DNA from 4 places in the Arthrobacter gandavensis genome. Region 3 is predicted to be linked to each of the others. Evidence: riboswitches for the same ligand, from Rfam matches in the RefSeq annotation. Region 3 holds a riboswitch; each other region holds the start of a gene.
What was found. Region 3 has a riboswitch for S-adenosylmethionine ahead of ABFX29_RS01795 (flavin reductase family protein). Riboswitches for the same ligand answer to the same signal wherever they lie in the genome.

Region 1: linked by a shared signal. The riboswitch ahead of ABFX29_RS03270 (methionine ABC transporter ATP-binding protein) and the one ahead of ABFX29_RS01795 (flavin reductase family protein) in region 3 are both predicted to bind S-adenosylmethionine.
Region 2: linked by a shared signal. The riboswitch ahead of ABFX29_RS03290 (LLM class flavin-dependent oxidoreductase) and the one ahead of ABFX29_RS01795 (flavin reductase family protein) in region 3 are both predicted to bind S-adenosylmethionine.
Region 4: linked by a shared signal. The riboswitch ahead of ABFX29_RS07375 (hypothetical protein) and the one ahead of ABFX29_RS01795 (flavin reductase family protein) in region 3 are both predicted to bind S-adenosylmethionine.

The regions. Positions count from the first base shown of each region.
Region 1 is NZ_BAAALV010000002.1:27,251-32,126, reverse strand. Features, by position in the region: gene ABFX29_RS03285 (alpha/beta fold hydrolase) at 1-462, shown strand, start outside; gene ABFX29_RS03280 (CoA-binding protein) at 534-950, shown strand; gene ABFX29_RS03275 (hypothetical protein) at 961-1,524, opposite strand; SAM riboswitch class I at 1,736-1,839, shown strand; gene ABFX29_RS03270 (methionine ABC transporter ATP-binding protein) at 1,942-2,733, shown strand; gene ABFX29_RS03265 (methionine ABC transporter permease) at 2,726-3,391, shown strand; gene ABFX29_RS03260 (NtaA/DmoA family FMN-dependent monooxygenase) at 3,421-4,845, shown strand; gene ABFX29_RS03255 (acyl-CoA dehydrogenase family protein) at 4,842-4,876, shown strand, end outside.
Region 2 is NZ_BAAALV010000002.1:32,438-37,313, reverse strand. Features, by position in the region: gene ABFX29_RS03305 (ABC transporter permease) at 1-582, opposite strand, end outside; gene ABFX29_RS03300 (aliphatic sulfonate ABC transporter substrate-binding protein) at 582-1,649, opposite strand; gene ABFX29_RS03295 (ABC transporter ATP-binding protein) at 1,762-2,589, opposite strand; SAM riboswitch class IV at 3,010-3,125, shown strand; gene ABFX29_RS03290 (LLM class flavin-dependent oxidoreductase) at 3,159-4,553, shown strand; gene ABFX29_RS03285 (alpha/beta fold hydrolase) at 4,876-4,876, shown strand, end outside.
Region 3 is NZ_BAAALV010000001.1:381,183-386,058, reverse strand. Features, by position in the region: gene ABFX29_RS01805 (M66 family metalloprotease) at 1-1,301, shown strand, start outside; gene ABFX29_RS01800 (PhzF family phenazine biosynthesis protein) at 1,425-2,285, opposite strand; gene ABFX29_RS01795 (flavin reductase family protein) at 2,323-2,829, opposite strand; SAM riboswitch class IV at 2,878-2,997, opposite strand; gene ABFX29_RS01790 (hypothetical protein) at 3,122-3,556, opposite strand; gene ABFX29_RS01785 (PhzF family phenazine biosynthesis protein) at 3,689-4,525, shown strand; gene ABFX29_RS01780 (replication-associated recombination protein A) at 4,630-4,876, shown strand, end outside.
Region 4 is NZ_BAAALV010000002.1:878,600-883,475, reverse strand. Features, by position in the region: gene paaZ (phenylacetic acid degradation bifunctional protein PaaZ) at 1-99, opposite strand, end outside; gene ABFX29_RS07385 (SGNH/GDSL hydrolase family protein) at 346-1,359, shown strand; gene ABFX29_RS07380 (NAD(P)-dependent alcohol dehydrogenase) at 1,438-2,484, opposite strand; SAM riboswitch class IV at 2,635-2,767, shown strand; gene ABFX29_RS07375 (hypothetical protein) at 2,784-3,170, shown strand; gene ABFX29_RS07370 (tyrosine-protein phosphatase) at 3,167-3,904, opposite strand; gene ABFX29_RS07365 (MerR family transcriptional regulator) at 4,000-4,803, shown strand; gene ABFX29_RS07360 (hypothetical protein) at 4,841-4,876, shown strand, end outside.

The DNA.
Region 1 (4,876 bases), on a different contig from region 3:
GTCCTCGCGCTCCGGGCTGCCTCGGAGTCCGCGGTCATCTCCAGCGTCATCGCCGTGGAACCTCCGCTCACCGGGGACACTGACGAAGATCCGGACATCCGCCCTGAGCTGGATGAGCTGGTTGCGGCAGGTGACCGGGCAGGAGCCGTTCGGCTGTTCCAGGAGTCCATCGGAGTGCCGGCGGAGATCATCGAGGCCTCGGACCCGGCTCCGTTTGAGCCGGCGGCTCACACCATCTCCTATGACCTGACCCTGCTGCTGGAAACCGACGTGCGGTCCCTGACCGGAATCCGCGTGCCGGTGCTGGTGCTGGCGAGTTCCGGAAGTGATGACCGGCTGCGCGAATGGGCGCGTGAGACTGCCGAGCTGCTGCCCGAGGGGTCATTCCAGCTGCTGGAGGGCAGCTGGCACGGGCTGGATGACCAGACCCTGGCCGCCGCCGTCGACGCTTTCCTGGAATAGGTCCGCAGTCTGCCGCGTTTGTACCCTGAGCGTAGGGTGGGAGCCCTGCAGAGACTCAAAGGAGAGACCGCATGGTGCACCTCAATGATCCCGAGGTCATTACCCGGCTGCTCACGGCCAAGGGCCGCTGGGCGGTAGTGGGCCTTTCGAACAATCCGGCCCGTCCCGCCGTCGGTGTTTCACGGTTTGTCCGGGATTCCCTGGGCATGGAGATCATCCCCGTGAACCTTTCCGGGCAGGCCGTCCACGGCCAGCAGGGCTACAGCAAGCTGGCGGACATCCCCGGCCAGGTGGACGTTGTGGATTGCTTCGTGAATTCGGCCAAGGTGGGAAACATCGTGGACCAGGCCATTTCAATCGGCGCCAAGGCCGTGTGGCTGCAGCTGGGCGTGGTCGATGAAGACGCCGCGAAGCGCGCCGCAAACGCAGGGCTCGACGTCGTCATGAACACCTGCCCGGTCATCGAGGCCGGAAGGTTTGGACTCTAGCGACGGAACATCAGACGCTGTCCTGGATCCGCTGGTCCACGGGCAGCGCCCGGTACGCTTTCCAGGCCTGAATCATCTGATCGCGGCTGCCGCCGGGATGTGCTGCATGCCAGTCCCTGGAGAAGCGGTTGAGTTCGAACTGCGGGCTGATCGGCCGCGCAGCAGTATCCCGGGTGGCGTGCCAGTGGTCCAGGGCTGCGGCCAGGGTCGCGGTCCCGTCATTGGCGGCAAAGAACTCCCGCATCGGCGCATCGAACCGGAACCCGGGCCCGAGGGCGTGGACGAAGAACTCCCGCAGCACCTGGCTGCACGGATGTCCCGCCGGAATCACGGTGTGGATGGTCAGCGGCGGTACGAGCCGCTGCCGGGACATGTGAGGCCTGCCGGCCGGGGGAGGAAGCGGTGTGCCCGCCAGGAATGCGGCGATGCGTTCTGCCAGCTGCTCCTTTGAACCGGCAGCGGATATCTCCTGCGTGCGCGCGAACGCCTGCAGCTCTTCCTTTAGCCAGTACCAGCGGCGGAATTCGGCCGGCCCAAGCGAGGGCGAAAGGGCGGGGCGTTCCGTAGATCTCACGTTCCCATCCTCGCGGATTCCCAGGAGAATCAGTGCTCCCGCGCCGCAGAACGCCCGTGCGTCTGCGCGGGTGGCGCGTGGGTTGGGGCAGGGACCCCCACGGACGTAACAAAACGGATTGTGACGCCGCGGCGCGTTACGCACCGACGCATTCGGCCGCACGGGGAAATCTTCTGGCCCCGCCGGTGCCTGGGCGGTTTAGATAGTCCCGTAACCATCCAGAGCGGCTGAGAGACCTGGCTCCGTGACGCCGCAGCAACCCCCTTCCGCGGGCTTTCCGCTGAAGAAGGGTGCTACCGCCAGGACCGATGGAGAAGCACCTGCTCTTTGCGGTCCGCTGCCCCGTGCCTTCCGCACGGCTGCGTGAGCCTGCGGAGGCGTGCACCTCTTCCCGGGCTCAGACCGCAGGAGGACAGCATGATCCGGATCGAAAACGTCTCTACCGTCTTTGGGGGCGGTGAATCGGCCTTCACGGCAGTGGACAACGTCACCCTGTCCATCCCCAAGGGAAGCATCCAGGGCATCATCGGGTTCTCCGGTGCCGGTAAATCCACCCTGCTGCGCAACATCAACCTGCTGGAACGCCCAACGTCCGGCCGTGTACTGGTGGATGGAACGGACCTGACCGGCTTGGGTGATGCCGAGCTTCGGGCGGCCAGGCATGAGATCGGCATGATCTTCCAGCACTTCAACCTCCTGAACAACCGGACCGCGGCGCAGAACGTGGAGCTCTCGCTCAAGTTCGCCGGAGTGAAGAACGCCGCCGAACGCCGCGCCCGCGCACTGGAGGCGCTCGCCGTCGTCGACCTCTCGGAGAAGGCGGGGACCTATCCGGCCAAGCTCTCCGGCGGACAGAAGCAGCGAGTTGCAATCGCCCGTGCCCTGGCCACGCGGCCCAAGGTGCTGCTCTGCGACGAACCGACCTCCGCCGTCGACCCGCGGACCACCGCCTCCGTGCTGCAGTACCTCAGCGACGTCAACGCACGGTTCGGCATCACGATCGTGGTGGTGACCCATGAAATGAACGTCATCAAGGCGATTGCGGACAACGTGGCCGTGATGGAGGAAGGCCGGGTGGTGGAACAGTTCGCGCTCGCGGAGCTGGCCCGGCCCGGGTTCACGCCAGCCACCGCAATCGGCCGGTACCTGATCTCCGACGAAATCACCCTGGACCGGGCTGCCGGCCGGGAAGGAGTCCGCGTTGCTTGAGCGAATTGCCGAAGTCTGGCCGGAACTGCTCGCCGCACTGGGCCAGACCGGCACCATGCTGCTGGTCGCGATTCCGCTGGCGGTGCTGATCGGCACCCCGCTGGGTGTGCTGCTCTACTCCCTTGGGCCGGACGGGCTGGGGCACAAACCGCGGCTGCACCGCGTCCTGGACTCACTGGTGAATCTGGTGCGTTCCTTTCCGTTCCTGATCCTGCTGATCGCGATCATCCCGTTCACCCGCTTCGTGGTGGGAACAACCATCGGCACCGCAGCCGTTATCGTGCCGCTGACCATCAACGCCATCCCGTACTTTGCCCGGTTCGTGGAGCAGAACATCACCGCGCTCGGCGGCGGGGTAGTGGAAGCGGCCCGCTCCATGGGCGCCACCCGCGGGCAGATTGTGCGGGACGTGCTGCTGGTTGAAGCCCGTCCGGCCCTGATCAGCTCGGTGACCATCATGACGGTCAGCTTCATCTCCTACTCCGCCATGGCCGGCCTGGTGGGCGGCGGGGGAATCGGCGACTTTGCCATCCGCTACGGCTACTACCGCTACGAGACCGGGCTGATGCTCACTGCCATTGTGCTGATGGTCCTGCTGGTCCAGGCCGTGCAGCTGGGCGGCTCCTGGCTCTCCCGCCGCGCCGACAAGCGCCTCTAGCCTTCCCGCTCCTACCGAAAGTTACTTCCATGAGCATTCCCAGTACCCGTTTTCCCGGCGGGCGTCCGCGCCTTCTGCTGAACGCCTTCCTGATGAACACCACCAGCCACATCCGCGGCGGCCAGTGGCGCCACCCCGATGCCGAGCAGCACCGCTTCAACGAGCTGTCCTTCTGGACAGACCTTGCCCGGCAGCTCGAAGCGGCGAAGTTCGACGCCCTGTTCTTTGCCGACGTCGTGGGCCTGTACGGGAACCACGACGGCGGCTGGTCATCCCACGTGCGCCGCGGCCTGCAGGTGCCGGCCAACGATCCGCTGCTTCTGCTCGCCGCACTCTCAGGTGCCACCAGGGATATCGGCCTGGCTGCGACGTCGTCCGTGGTGCAGAGCCATCCGTTCCAGTTCGCGCGGCAGCTCTCCACCCTTGACCATCTCTCCGGTGGCCGTGCCGGCTGGAACATCGTCACCTCCGTGCTGGAGAACGCGCACCGCAACTTCGGCGGCGACGGCCTCACGGAACACGACCGCCGCTACGACTGGGCGGACGAATACACCGACGCCGTGTACAAGCTCTGGGAAGGGTCCTGGGACGACGGCGCCCTGGTCCAGGACAAAACCAGCGGCATTCACGCGGATCCGGACAAAGTCCACAAGATCCACCACCGCGGCGAACGGTACTCGATCGACGGACCGCACCTGAGCTCACCTTCCCCGCAGCGCACGCCCGTGCTCTTCCAGGCCGGAAGTTCCGGGCGGGGGCAGCAGTTCGCTGCAGCCAACGCCGAGGCGACGTTCATCTTCGCCCCCAACCACGCCCACGCGGCCAAGGTCTCCGCGGGAGTCCGGGCACGCGCCGCAGAAGCCGGGCGGCGGCCCGACGACATCAAGGTCTTCACCGGCCTGTCCTTCGTGGTGGGCGGCACCGAAGCCGAAGCACAGCGGAAAAAGGCCGAGCAGGACGAATTCCTGGACCTGGATGCCGTGATCGCGCACATCGGCGGCGGCCTGGGCATCGACCTCGGCGGCCTGGACCTGGACACCCCGCTGGGGGACGTACAGACCGAAGGGGGCCGGGGAGTACTGCAGGCGATCATCGACTCCACCCCGGGCGGCAATCCCACCCTGGCCGACGTTGCCCGCTACCGCACCGAGGCCCAGCAGGTCACCGGCACCCCGGAACAGATCGCCGATGAACTTGAACGCTGGCAGGACGCGGGGGTGGACGGCATCAACATCATCAACGCCATCCTGCCCGGCTCCTACACCGACTTCATCGACGGTGTGCTGCCTGAGCTGCGCCGCCGCGGCCTGGCACAGAGCGAATACGCCCCCGGGACACTGCGCGAGAAACTCTTTGGCGCAGGTCCGCTGCTGAACGAACGGCACCGGGCTTCGCAGTTCCGCGGCGCCTTCACCCCCGAAAATACCCTTGCAACCCCAGGAGCTACCCGATGACTGCCAGCCTGCTCACCCGATACGGACACAC
Region 2 (4,876 bases), on a different contig from region 3:
CAGGCCGAAGGCACGGGCCGCTTCGACGAGGTTCTTGTCCACATGGCGCAGGGCGAGGGACACGGTGGTGAAGACCGGGAAAAACGCGCCGATGGTGATCAGCGTGACCTTTGAATCCTCACCGATACCCATCCAGAGGATCAGCAGCGGAACCAGGGCCAGGGAGGGAACGGCGCGTACCGCACCGAACAGCGGGCCCAGCAGTACGTCCGCCAGCTTGGACAGGCCCAGCAGGGCGCCCAGGACCAGGCCCAGGGCCGCGCCGAGCGCGAAGCCGGTCAGCACCCGCTGAGTGGAGATGGCAATGTGCGTGCCCAGCTCGCCGCGCTCAATCAGGTCCGCAGCCGAGGTCAGCACCGCGCCCGGAGAGGGCAGCTGCACGGCGCTGAAGACGCCGAGCACGGAGACCAGCTGCCAGAGGCCCAGCAGCAGGACGGGAACCACCAGGCCCAGGGCCACGCGCGCCCAGGTCCGGGACAGGAAGCCGCCGGAGCTGGTCTTCCGGACAGGTGCCGGCGCTGCGGAAGGTCCGAACGGGCCTGCCGCTGCGGGTGCAGCGGCAGGAGAAGGATTGGTGCTCATTAGGAGTCCTTGATGGTTTCCGCGTTGGCCTTCTGCACGAAGGTGTCATCGAGCAGGGAGGCCACGGCGTCGTCGATCGCCTTCTGGTTGGCGACGTCGCCGGTTTCGACGAAGACTGGACCAACCTTTTCCAGGACCTTGCGCTGCGCGTCGCCCGGGGCGGCGTCGACGTCGAGGTTGCTGCGTTCCAGGATCACGGTGCGGGCCACCTCAAGGTCCAGGCCTGCGACGTCGGCGAGGATCTGCGCAGTTTCCTCGGGGTTCTCCGCGGCCCAGGCGCGGGCCTTTTCGTAGGCGTCCACCACGGTCTGGGCCAGTTCCGGCTTTTCCTCGAGGAAGGACTCAGTGGCGTTCAGGAAACCGTAGGTGTTGAAGTCCAGGTTCCGGTAGAGGAACTCGGCGCCGGCGTGCTCGGCTCCGGCCATGATCGGATCCAGTCCGGACCAGGCGTCCACCGAACCGTTCTCGAGGGCGGTGCGGCCGTCGGCGTGCTGCAGGTTCTCGACCGTGACGTCTGAGGTGCTCAGGCCGGCCTCTTCCAGTGCCTGAACCAGGAAGAAGTACGGATCGGTGCCCTTGGTGGCGGCTACGGACTTGCCGGCCAGATCAGCTACCGAGGTGATATCCGAATCGGGGGAGACCAGCAGTCCCGCCCATTCCGGCTGCGAGTAGATGCTGATGGTCTTGATCGGCGAACCGTTGGAGCGGGCCAGCAGGGCTGCCGAACCGGCGGTGGAGCCGACGTCGATCGCACCGGCACGCAGCGCCTCATTGGCTTTGTTCGACCCGGCGGACTGCACCCAGTTGACCTCCACACCCTGCTCTTCAAGGGTTGCTTCGAGCCAGCCCTGGTCCTTGATGACCAGGCTGAGCGGGTTGTACGTGGCGAAGTCGATGTTCAGGGTGCCGCCGTCGGCTGCGTCATTGGCGGCCGCACCGGAGGAATCCTCTCCGGCCACGCAGCCGGTCAGGGCCAGCGTGAGGGCGGCGGCGGTGGCTGCCAGTGCGGTGAGCGGGCGGCGGGAGAAGCGGGGCGGGCGGCGGGAGAAGCTGGAACGGCTGTTCATGGGGATTCCTTCGAGACGGGTGGTGCGGAAAAATTCAGGGAAAGCACGGGTGCAGGCACAGAGGGACTGCGGATTCGCCCCGCAGGACACCGGGGGCAGGGGAAAACGGGCCTTAGTGGCGGTCGACGCCGAGGCTCGCCAGGAGCTCGCCGCGCATTCGGGCAAGCTCGGCCGAGGCACGGTCCCGCGGCCGGGCGCCGGGCACGGTGATGGTTTGGGTGATGGTGGCGCCGGGTTTGCCCGGTTCGCGGCCCAGCACGATGATCCGGTCGGCGAGCTGCAGGGCTTCATCGACGTCGTGCGTGACAAGCAGGACGGTTGCCGGAGCCGCGCGGTGCACGTCCAGCAGCAGGTCCTGCATCTTCAAACGGGTCAGGGCATCGAGGGCGCCGAAAGGCTCATCCAGCAGCAGGACGCCGGGTTTGCGGGCCAGCGCACGGGCCAGCGAAGCACGCTGGGCCATGCCGCCGGACACTGCGCGGGGCTGGTGCTTGGCGAAGCTGTCCAGCTCCACCAGCTTGAGCAGCTCGGAAACCTTGGCCTTGCCTTCGCTGGCGCTGACACCCTTGGGCAAGCCGATGGCAACGTTGGCCTGCAGGGTCTGCCAGGGCAGCAGCCGGGGTTCCTGGAAGGCGACGGCGCAGCGGTCGTCGATGCCGCGCACTGCGGTCCCGTCGATCAGCACCTGACCGGTGGAAGCGGCGTCGAGCCCTGCGGTGGCGCGCAGCAGGGTGGACTTGCCGCAGCCGCTGGACCCGAGGATCGCCAGGACTTCCCCGGGGCGCACTTCGAAGTTGATGTCCCGAAGCACCACGTGGGCATCTGCACCGGAGCCGAAGCTGCGGCCAACGCCGTCGAACGTCACGGACAGGGCAGTGTCAGGCGCGGTGCGCGGGGCAGCGGAGACGGCATGGGAGCCGGAGGAAAGTACTGCAGTCATGTGAACACTCCATCGGTCCTGGCAGTAGCACCCTACGGAAAACGTCCTGGGCCGGGTTAGCGGCCTCCTGCGACGTCCACCTCGCTATCGCAGTGCCTCAAGGAGGAAGCACTCCGACCAGGGTTGCTGCGGCTTCACTGATCCAGGTCTCTCAGCCGCTCGGGATGGTCAAGACCCAACTAAACGCCCAAGAGTCCGTTTCCGGCAAGTCCCGGCGTAACATTTCGAATCCCGCTCCCTTTCCATCGAGATAGCAGAAACTGCACGTTACAGCGCTGAAACGGGCAGTTTCTGTCATCTCGATGGTTCGGGGAGGGGTGGCTGGGTGCCTGGGCGGGGGAGCACGACGGCGGCCGTTACGCCCCGTGACAGGCGGGGCTTGCGTGCACCCCCGGGGCCCGGCGCATACTGAACCCGCAGGATCATGAGTCCCAACGCGAAGCTCTGGCTGGTTGGGCGGCAACCCTCTCCCGTAGCGGGGTGCCCCAGATGACGATCCGGTCGACCGGCAAGACCGCCGGCGGCAAGTACGGCGCCCCTGCGCGGCGTCCCGCATGCAAAGGACCCTCATGGCCACCACGCCCGCCCGCCACATTCGCTTCAACGCCTTCGACATGAACTGCGTGGGCCACCAGTCACCCGGACTCTGGCGCCACCCGGAAGACCGCTCCGCCGACTACACCAAGCTCAGTTACTGGACGCACCTGGCGCAGACCTGCGAACGCGGCCTGTTCGACGGCATCTTCATCGCGGATGTACTCGGCACCTACGACGTCTACGGTTCGTCCAACGAGGCAACCCTGCGCCAGGGCACCCAGGTGCCGGTCAACGATCCGCTGCTGCTGGTCTCCGCCATGGCCCTGGTAACCGAACATCTCGGCTTCGGCGTCACTGCAGGCACGGCCTACGAGCACCCGTACCCGTTCGCGCGCCGGCTCTCTACCCTGGACCACCTCACCGAGGGACGGGTGGGCTGGAACGTTGTGACCGGCTACCTTCCCTCCGCGGCGCGGAACATGGGCGCCGAAGACCAGCTGGAGCACGACGAGCGCTACAACCACGCCGACGAATACCTCGAAGTGGTCTACAAGCTGCTCGAAGGCTCCTGGGAAGACGATGCCGTCGTCCGCGACAAGGAAACCGGCGTGTTCACCGACCCGGCCAAGGTCCACGACATCAACCACGAGGGCAAGTACTTCAAGGTCCCCGGCATCCACATCTCCGAGCCCTCCCCGCAGCGCACCCCGGTGATCTACCAGGCCGGTGCCTCGCCGCGGGGCATCGCCTTCGCAGCCGAAAACGCCGAAGCCGTGTTTGTGGGTGCTCCCACGCCGGAAAAGCTGAAAGCAACCGTCACCAGGATCCGCGACGCCGCTGAGGCCGCCGGCCGGGACCGGCACTCAGTTCGGATTTATACCCTGCTGACCATCATCACTGCCGCCACCGCCGAGGAAGCCGAAGCCAAGCACCAGGACTACCAGCGCTACACCAGCGACGAAGGCGCCCTTGCACTGCTGTCCGGCTGGATGGGCGTTGACCTCTCCACCTACAACCTCGACGAGCCGCTGGGCGCCGTGAAGTCCAACGCCATCCAGTCAGCTGCGGCGAACTTCCAGAAGGTGAACGACGACGGCGAGCCGTGGACGGTGCGCGACATTGCCGCGAGTGCCGGAATCGGCGGACTTGGTCCCCGTCTGGTGGGCTCCGGCGCGGAGGTCGCAGAGGAGCTGATCCGCTGGGTGGAGGAAACCGACGTCGACGGTTTCAACCTGGCCTATGCCGTCACTCCCGGCACCTTTGAGGACGTGGTTGAGTTTGTGGTGCCGGAACTGCAGAAGCGTGGCGCGTACCCCACGGAATACGCGCCGGGAACGCTGCGGCAGAAGCTCTTCGGAGCAGGGGATAAGCTCCCCGCAGACCACCGCGGGGCGAAGTTCCGCCTGGCCCCCGCCGTCACCGGCTAGGAGCTTGACGTATTTCCCTCGTCATCACGATGAACAAGGGGACGCCCGTCTGGTCAGCCTGAACGTCACCTCCAAGCGGGCGCGTGCCCGAGGCGAGATGACGGTGCAGGTGCCGGTATCCCACCTGCCTCCAGTGCGGAAAGGGCCGTGTGCAAGCCGCACGCTGCCACCGCCATCTTCGACTACGGGCAGGGGACGGCGGACGTCACGGAGGTCCTGACGGCGGGGGGCGGCCGAGCTGTGAGCCGTGGCGGGCCATTGACCGCCTCCCCTGGCGCTCCTACCGTTGAGGGACCCCCAGCCTCCAGGTAAGGAGAACCCCA
Region 3 (4,876 bases):
CCCTCCGCGCCGTTGAACTGCCGGAACTTGAGGCCAAGCTGCAGGCCGTGGCAGGCCGGCCCGCCCCGGTGCTGGATACCGACGGCGCCGTCCTCCTGGCCAGCTGGAAGGACAACCTGGGGCCACTCACCCCGGCCGCCCGCGCAATTGCCGAATCCGTCCTGGCCCAGACTGAGTCTGCCGCCTCGGTGGACGCATTCATCCAGCTCAACCAGGAACGGCTTGATGCCGCAGATGCGGCCGCGACGGCAGAACTGTTCGCCCTGCTGACCTCGGCCGGCTTCACTGAGAGCCCCACCCAGGTGCTGCCGGCGGGCGGGCGGCTGCTGGTCGACGGCGGCCATTGCCTGGTGCTGGGTGAGGACCTTGGCGTCACCGTGCCCCGGGACAAAACCCTGTGCGCCGATACAGCGTCACAGCGCTGGTTCCAGGACGCACGCGGAGCCATTCACAGCGAACTGCGCCCGGATCTGTGCCTGGTGCCCGGAACACCGGTGAGCACCGCGCCTTGTGCGCGGACCGCCGGAACCCAGGTCTGGATCCAGGAGGCTGACGGACACCTCAAGAGCGCTGTCTCCAGTTACCTGGACTTCTACCGCCACCAGGGAATAGCAGGAATGTACGGGAAGGGGACCGGAGCGAACCAGATCTGGACCGGCCTGGCTGCGGCTGGGAGTCCCGGCATGGCTCTGCTGAGCGCAGGCAGCCTGGCGACCCTCGCCGGCCTGGATTTCGCGGCTGCGTCAACGGATGCGTTTATCCAGGTGAACGGTGCAGCCCTTGAAGCCGGGGATCCGGCTGCGAATGCACAGCTCAAGTCCCTCCTGGCAGCGAACGGCTTTATGGAAAACCAGGAGAGGTTCCTGCCGGAGGGCAGCCGACTGCAGGTCAACAACGGCCACTGCCTGGTGTTGGGGGAGGACCTCGGCGTAACCGTCCCCATCAGCAAGAACCCCTGCGCGGATACTGACGCGCAGCGCTGGTTTATGGACGCCCGGGGTGCCATCCACAGCCAGGCCCGCCCTGACCTGTGCCTGGTGCCGGCAACCCCGGTGAAGGCAGCCCCGTGCTCTCCGGCTGACGGATCCCAGGTATGGCTTCCGGAGGCTGACGGGCACATCAAAAGCGCTGTCTCGAGCTACCTCGACTTCTACCGGGAGAGAGGGTTCGCCGGGATGTACTCGAGGAACGACGGGGCAAACCAAATCTGGACCGGACTCCAGACAGCTTCAAATCCGGGCCTGGCCAGGCTGAATTCGGGCAGCCTGGCCGTGCTGTTCCGGCTGGGACTCGATGCCTAGCTGAGTGCTCAGCGGTGCCCGTCCTGACGCAGGGCGTGCGCCGCTGAGGCGGCGGTTGAATCCGTACCACCGCCGAGATGTGCAGGAACGGAGAGTTTTCCCAAACCGGACCGATCCGCTGCGTCAGATCCTGAGAGTCCCGGCGATGAGGGTAGTGCACTGCCCGCCAACCCAGATGTCTTCCCCGTCAGCTTCAACATGGACGCGTCCGGTTCGGCCAAGGACCGTCCCCTGGGCGGCGACGTACGACGACGGTGCCCGGCCGCTGCCCATCAGCCACTGGGCCACCCCGGCATTGAAACTGCCCGTCACCGGGTCCTCGCAGGGAAGCTCATCGGCGATGAAGGTGCGTACTTCAAACGTGGTGGCGGCGCCGTCGGGATGCGGGCCGATGACACCGACGGCCAAACCGGCCATGGCGGGGTAGTCGGGCCGTACGGCCAGTACCTGCTCTGCCGAGTCGAGCAGCACACCGATCCACTCCGGACCGTTGACCAGCCAGGCGGCATCCCGCAGTGCCTCGCGGGGCAGCCCCAGGCCGGCGGCCACGCGGTCCAGCGCCTCTTCCGCAACAGGTCCGAACCGTGTCAGCGGCGGAGCCGCAAAAGCCAGCAGGCCGGCGTCGTCCGTCTTGATCCGTACCAGGCCGGCTGCTGATTCCTGGACAAGTGTGCCCTCCTGCCGGGGTTTCCCTCCGGCTTCAAGCCAGGCATGGGCAGAGCCAAGGGTGGGATGCCCGGCGAACGGCAGCTCCTCGGTGGGAGTGAATATTCGCACCCGATAGTCCGCCAGCGGATCAGACGGGGGCAGCAGGAAAGTGGTCTCTGCCAGGTTGGTCCAGTTCGCGAACTGCTGCATCCGGGCGGTGGTGAGGCCGGATGCATCGAGAACGACGGCGAGCGGGTTGCCGCCTAAGGGGTCGGGGCTGAACACATCGACCTGGACGAACGGTCGGCTGGTGGATACGGGAGTTTCGGAAGTCACTGTTTGAGCTTAGTGAGGCGCCCGGACCGCGGGCGACTCAGGCGAATGCCGGAACCGCGAGATTCCGGAACGCCGAGCCGTGGAAGACGAGCGGCTCATGTGCGCCGTCGTGGGTTGAGTAGCCGTGCACGCGGAGCAGGACGACGGCGTGGTCCCCGGCCGGAACCTCGTTCTCAACCGACGTTTCAAGCCAGAGGGCGGCCTCATCCAGGAACAGGGCGCCGGTGTCGGCTTCGTGCAGGCTCAGCCCGGCGAAGCGGTCGCCGTCGCGGGAAGCGATCTGGCGGCAGACGCCGTCGTGCCCCGTGCCCAGGATGGACACGCCGATCCGGACCGCAGTCCGAAGCAGCGGCCAGGTGCGGGAAGTATTCTGCACCGCGAACATGACCAGGGGCGGATCCATCGAAACGCCCACGGTGAAGGAAGAGGCCACGATTCCCTGCGGTGCGCCGTCGACTTCGGCGCAGAGCGCTGCGATTCCGGAGGGGAAGCGCCCAAAGGCCTGGCGCAGTGCGTTGGGCTGGAGATCGGTTTCAAGTGTCATGGAGATTCCTCTGCCTGACGCGCAGCCCGCGGCGCAATACCGCGGAAGACGCTGTACTTGCCGGACCGGGAGATCCACCGGAACGGCCGAATCGTCACCTGGAGCACCCCGCTACGGCGAGAGGGTTGCCGTCCAGCCGGCCAGGGCCTGTGGCTGGAACTCTTGATTCTGGCTACCAATCTAGGAGCCATGATGTCCCGGGGCAAACGTCCGTCACATATCGGCAATGCCGGGCAACAGTTCGTAACGGGCGTACTTAACCGGTGGGCGCCCGGATTTGTCCCAGTGCCGCCTACAGGCCGACCCAGTAATTGTCGAGCACGTACCCTTCGGGAAGGTACTGGTTCACCAGACCCACCACATCGTTCCAGTCGCGGTTCATTTTGAAATCAATTCGAACACTGTAGTCCCAGCCACCGTCATGCGGCATGCGCGTCATCGACAGATAGATGTAGCGGCTGATCCTGGCTTTGTCCTCCTCCGTGCAGGACTCGCTGAACCGTGCGGGGTGGGTATCGAGGTGCGGAACATCCGCCGGGTCCACACCACCCTCGTTGCCCTGCTTCGACCGGTCACCGTGATGGTGCATTGAAACGTAGACCGGGAATGGACTGTGATCATCCGGGCCAAGATACTCACCGGCGTAGCTGAGGCCTCCCGCAACCCACGTGGTGTTGTAGTGGTCAGGAACCACCTCCGGGAAGTCCTGATCAATACTTCGCTTCACTCTTGTTCCCGTCTGTAGTGCCCTGTGCTTTGGTGCGGCGGAAGAGGTTCTGCCGCTTTCTCATGTGTAGAGCCTAACGGCACCACCGGCACGCCTTTCCGCGCACGCGGGGCCAGCTATTACAGTGTCCGCATGAGACAACGCTGGTTCAAACAGGTAGACGTCTTCGGCAGCAAGCCTTACCAGGGCAACCCGCTGGCCGTGGTGCTGGACGGGGAAGACCTCGACGACGACGCGATGCTGCAGTTCGCCCGCTGGACGAACCTCTCCGAAACCACCTTTATCCTCCCGGCGACGCAGGAGGAAGCGGACTACCGGGTGCGGATCTTCACGCCGGGCGGGGAGATCCCCTTTGCGGGGCACCCGACGCTGGGAACCTGCCACGCATGGACCGAGGCCGGGAACACCCCGATGAAGGCCGGACTGGTCGTGCAGGAATGCGGAATCGGACTGGTTCCTCTTCGCGTCAACGCCGGTCTGGCCGCCTTTGCAGCGCCCCGGCTGATCCGCACCGGGCCGGTGGAGGAGGGCACCCTGGCCCGGGTAACGGCCGCGCTGGGACTCACTGCGGACCAGATCCGCGGCCATCAGTGGGTGGATAACGGTCCCGGTTGGCTGGGACTCCTGCTGCCCGACGCCGAGACGGTGCTCTCGCTGCGCCCCGACCACGCCGCGATCGGCGACCTGCGCGTCGGCGTGATCGGACCCCAGCCTGAAGCAGCGGAGACGGACTTCGAAGTCCGTGCTTTCGCGCCCGGCCTCGGCGTCTCCGAGGATCCGGTCACCGGCAGCCTCAACGCCGGACTCGCCCAGTGGCTGATCGGCGAGGGCATCGCGGAGGAACGCTATACCGTCACGCAGGGCACCGCCGTCCACCGCTCCGGACTGGTCCGCGTCTTCACCCGCGAAGGACGGATCTGGATTGGCGGCGAGTCCGTCACCTGCATCGACGGATCGGTTTCCCTCTAACAGTCCATCTAGTGCATCATGCCCATCGAGATGACACTTACGGCTCTTTTCAGCGCTGAAAGGAGCCGTAAGTGTCATCTCGATGGCACGGGTAGCCTTGAAGCGTGAATGACTTGTTCAACAGCGGCGAGGATCAGAACCTGCAGGACCACGACGACGACGACGCCACAGCGGACGGCGACTCACGGCAGCGCCCGCGCAGCCCCCTTGCTGTACGCATGCGCCCCCGCAGCCTGGACGAGGTTGTCGGCCAGCAGCACCTCCTGGCACCCGGGTCACCGCTGCGCACCCTCGCCGAAGCACCTCAGGGAGGGCCGGCCGGCCCTTCCTCGGTGATGCTCTGGGGCCCAC
Region 4 (4,876 bases), on a different contig from region 3:
GCGGACTTCAGCGGATTTTGCGGAGGTGCTCTCCGGGGTCCACCATTCGTCCTGGACGAAGCTGGGGACGACTTGCACGTCTATGGCGGTTGAGGTCATCTTTGACGGACCCTTTCGATACTGGACGTTCGTTTTCCGGTCCGGGCCGCTCGCCGCAATTGCGGCACACCCCGATAACTGACCGGACGGTCGGTAATGAATCCAGCCTACATGAGAGTGCGCTGCGGCACACCACCCAAGGACCCGGGCTTTCCTTACATTTCGCCTTCTCGCACCCGGGCACGCCTCTCCTGTTCCACCGGCACAGGACGGCCGTTACCGTGTTCCGTTAGCACTGCACTGCGGATGACGACGGCGGAAGGCAAGGACATGTTCTGGTTGCGCAAGTGGGGGCGGGCAGCGGCGCTGCTGTCCGCAGGTTGCCTGCTCACGGCAGGGTCCCTGGTGCTGCCCGCACCCGGTGCCGCTGCGGAGGCTCCGTCCGGCTGGTCCGCCGCGGGCAATGAGCGCGGCCGCGGCCACCATGGCCCGCACGGACCCCATGGACCGCACAACGGCTGGGACGGCGGAGGCGGCAGGAACGTTGACTACGTGGCACTTGGGGACTCCTATGCAGCGGGCTATGGCGGCGGCGCAGTACTCGATGCCTGCGGGCGGACAGCCGAGGGCTACCCGGCCCTGCTGGACGCACAGCGCAAAGTGGAGCTCGACGCGGATGTGACCTGCGCCGGGGCCACGGCAGCCAGCACTCCCCCATCTCCTCCGGCCGGACCGGTGGACCTGCCGGAGCAAATCGCCTCGCTGCAGGCTGCGGGCAGCATCAACCGGGACACCGACCTGGTCACCCTGACCATCGGCGGGAACGACGTCCGGTTCACGGAAATAGTCGCTGCCTGCGCCGGTGCTGCCCTGCCGGCCACCTGCGCTCCCGCTCTTGCCGCGGCTCAGGCGTACGCCGAGACGACCCTGGCCCCCCAGGTCCGCCAGTCGCTGGAGCAGCTGCGGGCTTTGGCGCCGAAGGCCGAGCTGGTGCTGGTGGGTTATCCGCATCTCTTCGACGACGCCGGTGTCCCCGGCCTGCTGAGTCCCGAAGCAGCCGCCCTGTTCAACGCAGGCACAGATGCGCTCAATACGGTTTTGGCTGCCCAGCTGCTGGACCGGCGGTCCACCTACGTGGATGTGGTGGACGAGTTCGCCGGGCACGGCGTTGGTTCGTCCGACCCATGGATCATCTTCGAGCGGGGCCCGTTCGACCTGCATCCGAACGCCACCGGCTACCGCGACGGTTACCTCGCGGCCATTACCGCCGACGTCGACCTGCATCCGGGCGGCGGCCAGCCCTGCCGCGGCCGCCGCTGAGCTAAACCCGGTCCAACGGCACGACGGCGGTGCCCGCCAAACGCGGGCACCGCCGTCGTGCTTTGGGGGCCGGAAGGGTTACTTCATGTGCGGGACGACGACGGCGCGGCCGCTGAGCTCGCCGGCTTCCAGCTTCCGGTACGCTTCCAGCGCGTTGTCCATGGCGTAGAGCTCAACCTCGGGCTTGATCTGCCCGGCGCGGTACATGGCAACCACTTCGTGCAGGTCTTCGATGGTGCCCCAGTACGTGTTGGTCATCGTCGACTCGTACGGCGTAGTGAAGAAGCTCCACTCATACGCGCCGCCGGCAATACCGACCACCGTGAACCGGGACTGCGGGGCCATCGAAGCAGCCGCGGTCTTGATGGTCGGCCCCACTCCAACGAAGTCGAATGCCGCGTCCACGCCGCGTCCGCCGGTGATCTCGCGGATCCGTTCCACTTGGCCTTCACCGCCGGGCACCACAATGGCGCCGGCGTCCTCGGCCCTCTTCATGGCGTCTTCCTTCATGTCAGTTGCGATCACGGTGGCACCGGTGAGGGCCTTAAGGATCTGCACTGCCATCTGGCCGAGTCCACCCAGGCCAATGACCAGGGCGTATTTGCCGCCGCCAGCCAGGTTCGGCAGGGAGTTCTTAATCGCGTGGTACGGGGTCAGGGCCGCGTCCGAGAGCGGAGCTGCGGCAACGGGGTCGGCGTCGCCCAGCGGCACGAGGTTGCGCACCGGGGCCACCAGGTACTCCGCCATGCCGCCGTCGCGGCCCAGGCCCATGCCCAGGTAGGGCATCTCGGCAGCGTTCTCGCAGTACGTGTCCTGGCCGCGGGAACAGGCCTTGCAGTGACCGCAGCCCACCGGGCCGTAGACCAGGTAGGCACCGCCGATTTCCACGCCGGTCACCCCTTCGCCGAGTTCTTCAACCCAGCCGGAGTTCTCGTGGCCAAGGACGAAGGCCGGCGGGATCGACCCCGGGGCGCCTTCAGCGAAGTCCTTGTAAAGCGCGACGTCGGAATGGCAGGCGCCGGCGCCCGCCACTTTCAGCAGGACCTCGCCCGGGCCCGGCTTCGGCTTCTCGACCTCCGTCAGGGACGGGAAAGTCTGCCACTTCTCAAATACAACTGCACGCATGATGCCTTCTTCTTTGAATCGGTTCAGTGGAGGTTACCCACTTCCTTCACCATACATGCATACACATATACCTACCTTGGCGCTCAGCCCGTGCACGCCGCATCCCGGGGGATGTACCAGTGTCCCCCCGGCCTGCTAACGTAATCAGTGCTTCACGAGACATGGCCTCCGCACCCGCAGGGTGCGGAAAAGCTCCGACTGGCCATGCACCAACCCCAATGTTCGGCGGGTGGTTCGGATGACGAAGCGGCCCGCGTCCAACCGGAGCGGGCAAGGACACTCATCTCGAAGGACACGCTGTGATTCCCTCCAGTGACCCGCGCTGCACCGCTTTCCACCCCGGCCACAAGATCCACTGGATCCACGGCGGCCGCCTCATGAGGTACGACGACTGGATCGACGTCGAAGTCCACGCCGATCCGGAACTGGACCTGATCTACCTGGTCCTCGACGGCCGGCAGCAGATCATGTGGCACCACGACGTTCCCCTGGTGGCCGAGGCCCTGGCCGCGAGCCCCGGAACACCGCAGTGGTGCTCCCGCTATTCCTCCCTGATGGTTCCCGGTGCGTACGAGGGCCGGAACCGGAGCTCTTTTTTCTACTTAGCCACTCCTGAGAGGGTGGTTCCGTGCCGCGGCCGGGTTCCGCGGAATGACGTGACCATGCAGGACCACGGGTCAGCCTAGGAGTCGAGCAGCCTGGACCGGAGCCGGGCGAGGGTTTCCTCGCCGGCACCGGCCCGGCGCAGGTACGCTGCGGCGTCGAAATCCGCCAGGAAACTCAGCAGCTCCGCTTCGGCGGCGTTGGCCCGGGCCGCGAGCTCAGGGGCATCCAGCGGCCGCTCCCTGGGCCGCTGCTGGGTCCGGTGCCAGTCGTTGATCCCGGTCAGGGCAGCACGGTAGTCGGCGGCAATGTCCGCCGGCTCCACACCGGCCATGCCCAGCACCAGTGCCGTCACCAGCCCGGTACGGTCCCGTCCGGCGGAGCAGTGGATTACGACGCCGCCGGGCGGGGCATCCGCGGCGGCCTGCGCGATTGCCGCGAACTTTTCCGGCCAGCGCCGCAGGTTCTCCGGGTAGAAGCGCGGTGAGCTCATGTACGGGCCCGTGAGTGCGGTGAAGTCGGGATCGTTGGCTTCCTGGGTGGGCAGGTTGAGGAACCGGACGCCGTGGACTGCCGACGGCGGCACCACGGGATCCGTATCCCTGCGGCCGATCTCCGCTGCGTTGCGCAGGTCGATGACGGTGCGGACACCGGCGTCGCGCGCTTGCTGCCAGCCGCGGGCAGTGAGCCATTCAGAGCGGCCCATCCGGTAGAACCTGCCGGGGCGGACCTGGCCGCCGGCAGCCGGGATCCCTCCGAGGTCCCGGGCGTTGGCAGCGCCCTCCCAGTCAACAGTGCGGTTCGACGGGTTCCCCATTCCTCCAGCGTAGGCGGTACCGCTGCCGGGCACCCGGAAAGCCGTTCGGAGGCGATACTTGACCCTGACACTGTGGCAGGCAGGAGAACTGAGACATGTTAACCATCGGAGCGTTCGCGCAGATCGGCCAGGTAACCCACCGCATGCTGCGGCACTGGGACACCGCCGGCCTGCTCGTGCCCGCTCACGTGGATGAGTTCAGCGGTTACCGCTCCTACGATCCGTCCCAGCTTGAGAGGCTGCACCGGATTGTGGCGCTGCGTTCCCTGGGCTTCGGCCTGGACGATATTTCCGCGATGCTCGCTTCCGGGGTGGACTCCGGCCGGATCGCCGGCCTGCTTCGCCTCCGGAGAGCGGAAGTCGCCGAAGAGGCGAGGGTAGCGGCGGCACGGCTCATCGACGTTGAGCGCAGGCTCCACCTTATTGAAAAGGAAAATGCCATGGCCCAGATCGAAATCATTGAAAAGCCCCTCCCGGCCATCCGGCTCGCTGCCCGCAGCGCCGTGGTGTCCGAACAGCCCGAGGTCCCCGGCGTCGTCGGGCCCCTCTTCGATGCCGTCGCAACCCTCCTGTCCGCCTCCGGCACACCGGGCGGTGTGCCGGTGGCGGAATACGATATGGGCGAGGACGGCCTGCGGATCACCGCCGGGTTCGCGCACACGGGCCCCGTGCCCGACGGCGCCGAGGCGGTAGAGCTGCCGGCGGTTACGGAGGCAGTCTGCGGAGTCCACCTCGGTTCGATGGAGCGCATCGGCGAGAGCTGGCAGGCAGTGCACGCAGAGATCATTGCGCGGGGTTTGACCCTGTCAGGTCCGTGCCGCGAGGTGTACCTTCGGTCGGAGTCAGCGGACCAGGCGGACTGGGTGACTGAGCTGCAGCAGCCGGTGGCCAGGTCTTAGCCTTCGGGCCTTCGCGCCGGAACCAGGGAGGCACCGGATGGGCAGGGCCGAGGTGAAGTTATGGTGGCTGCCC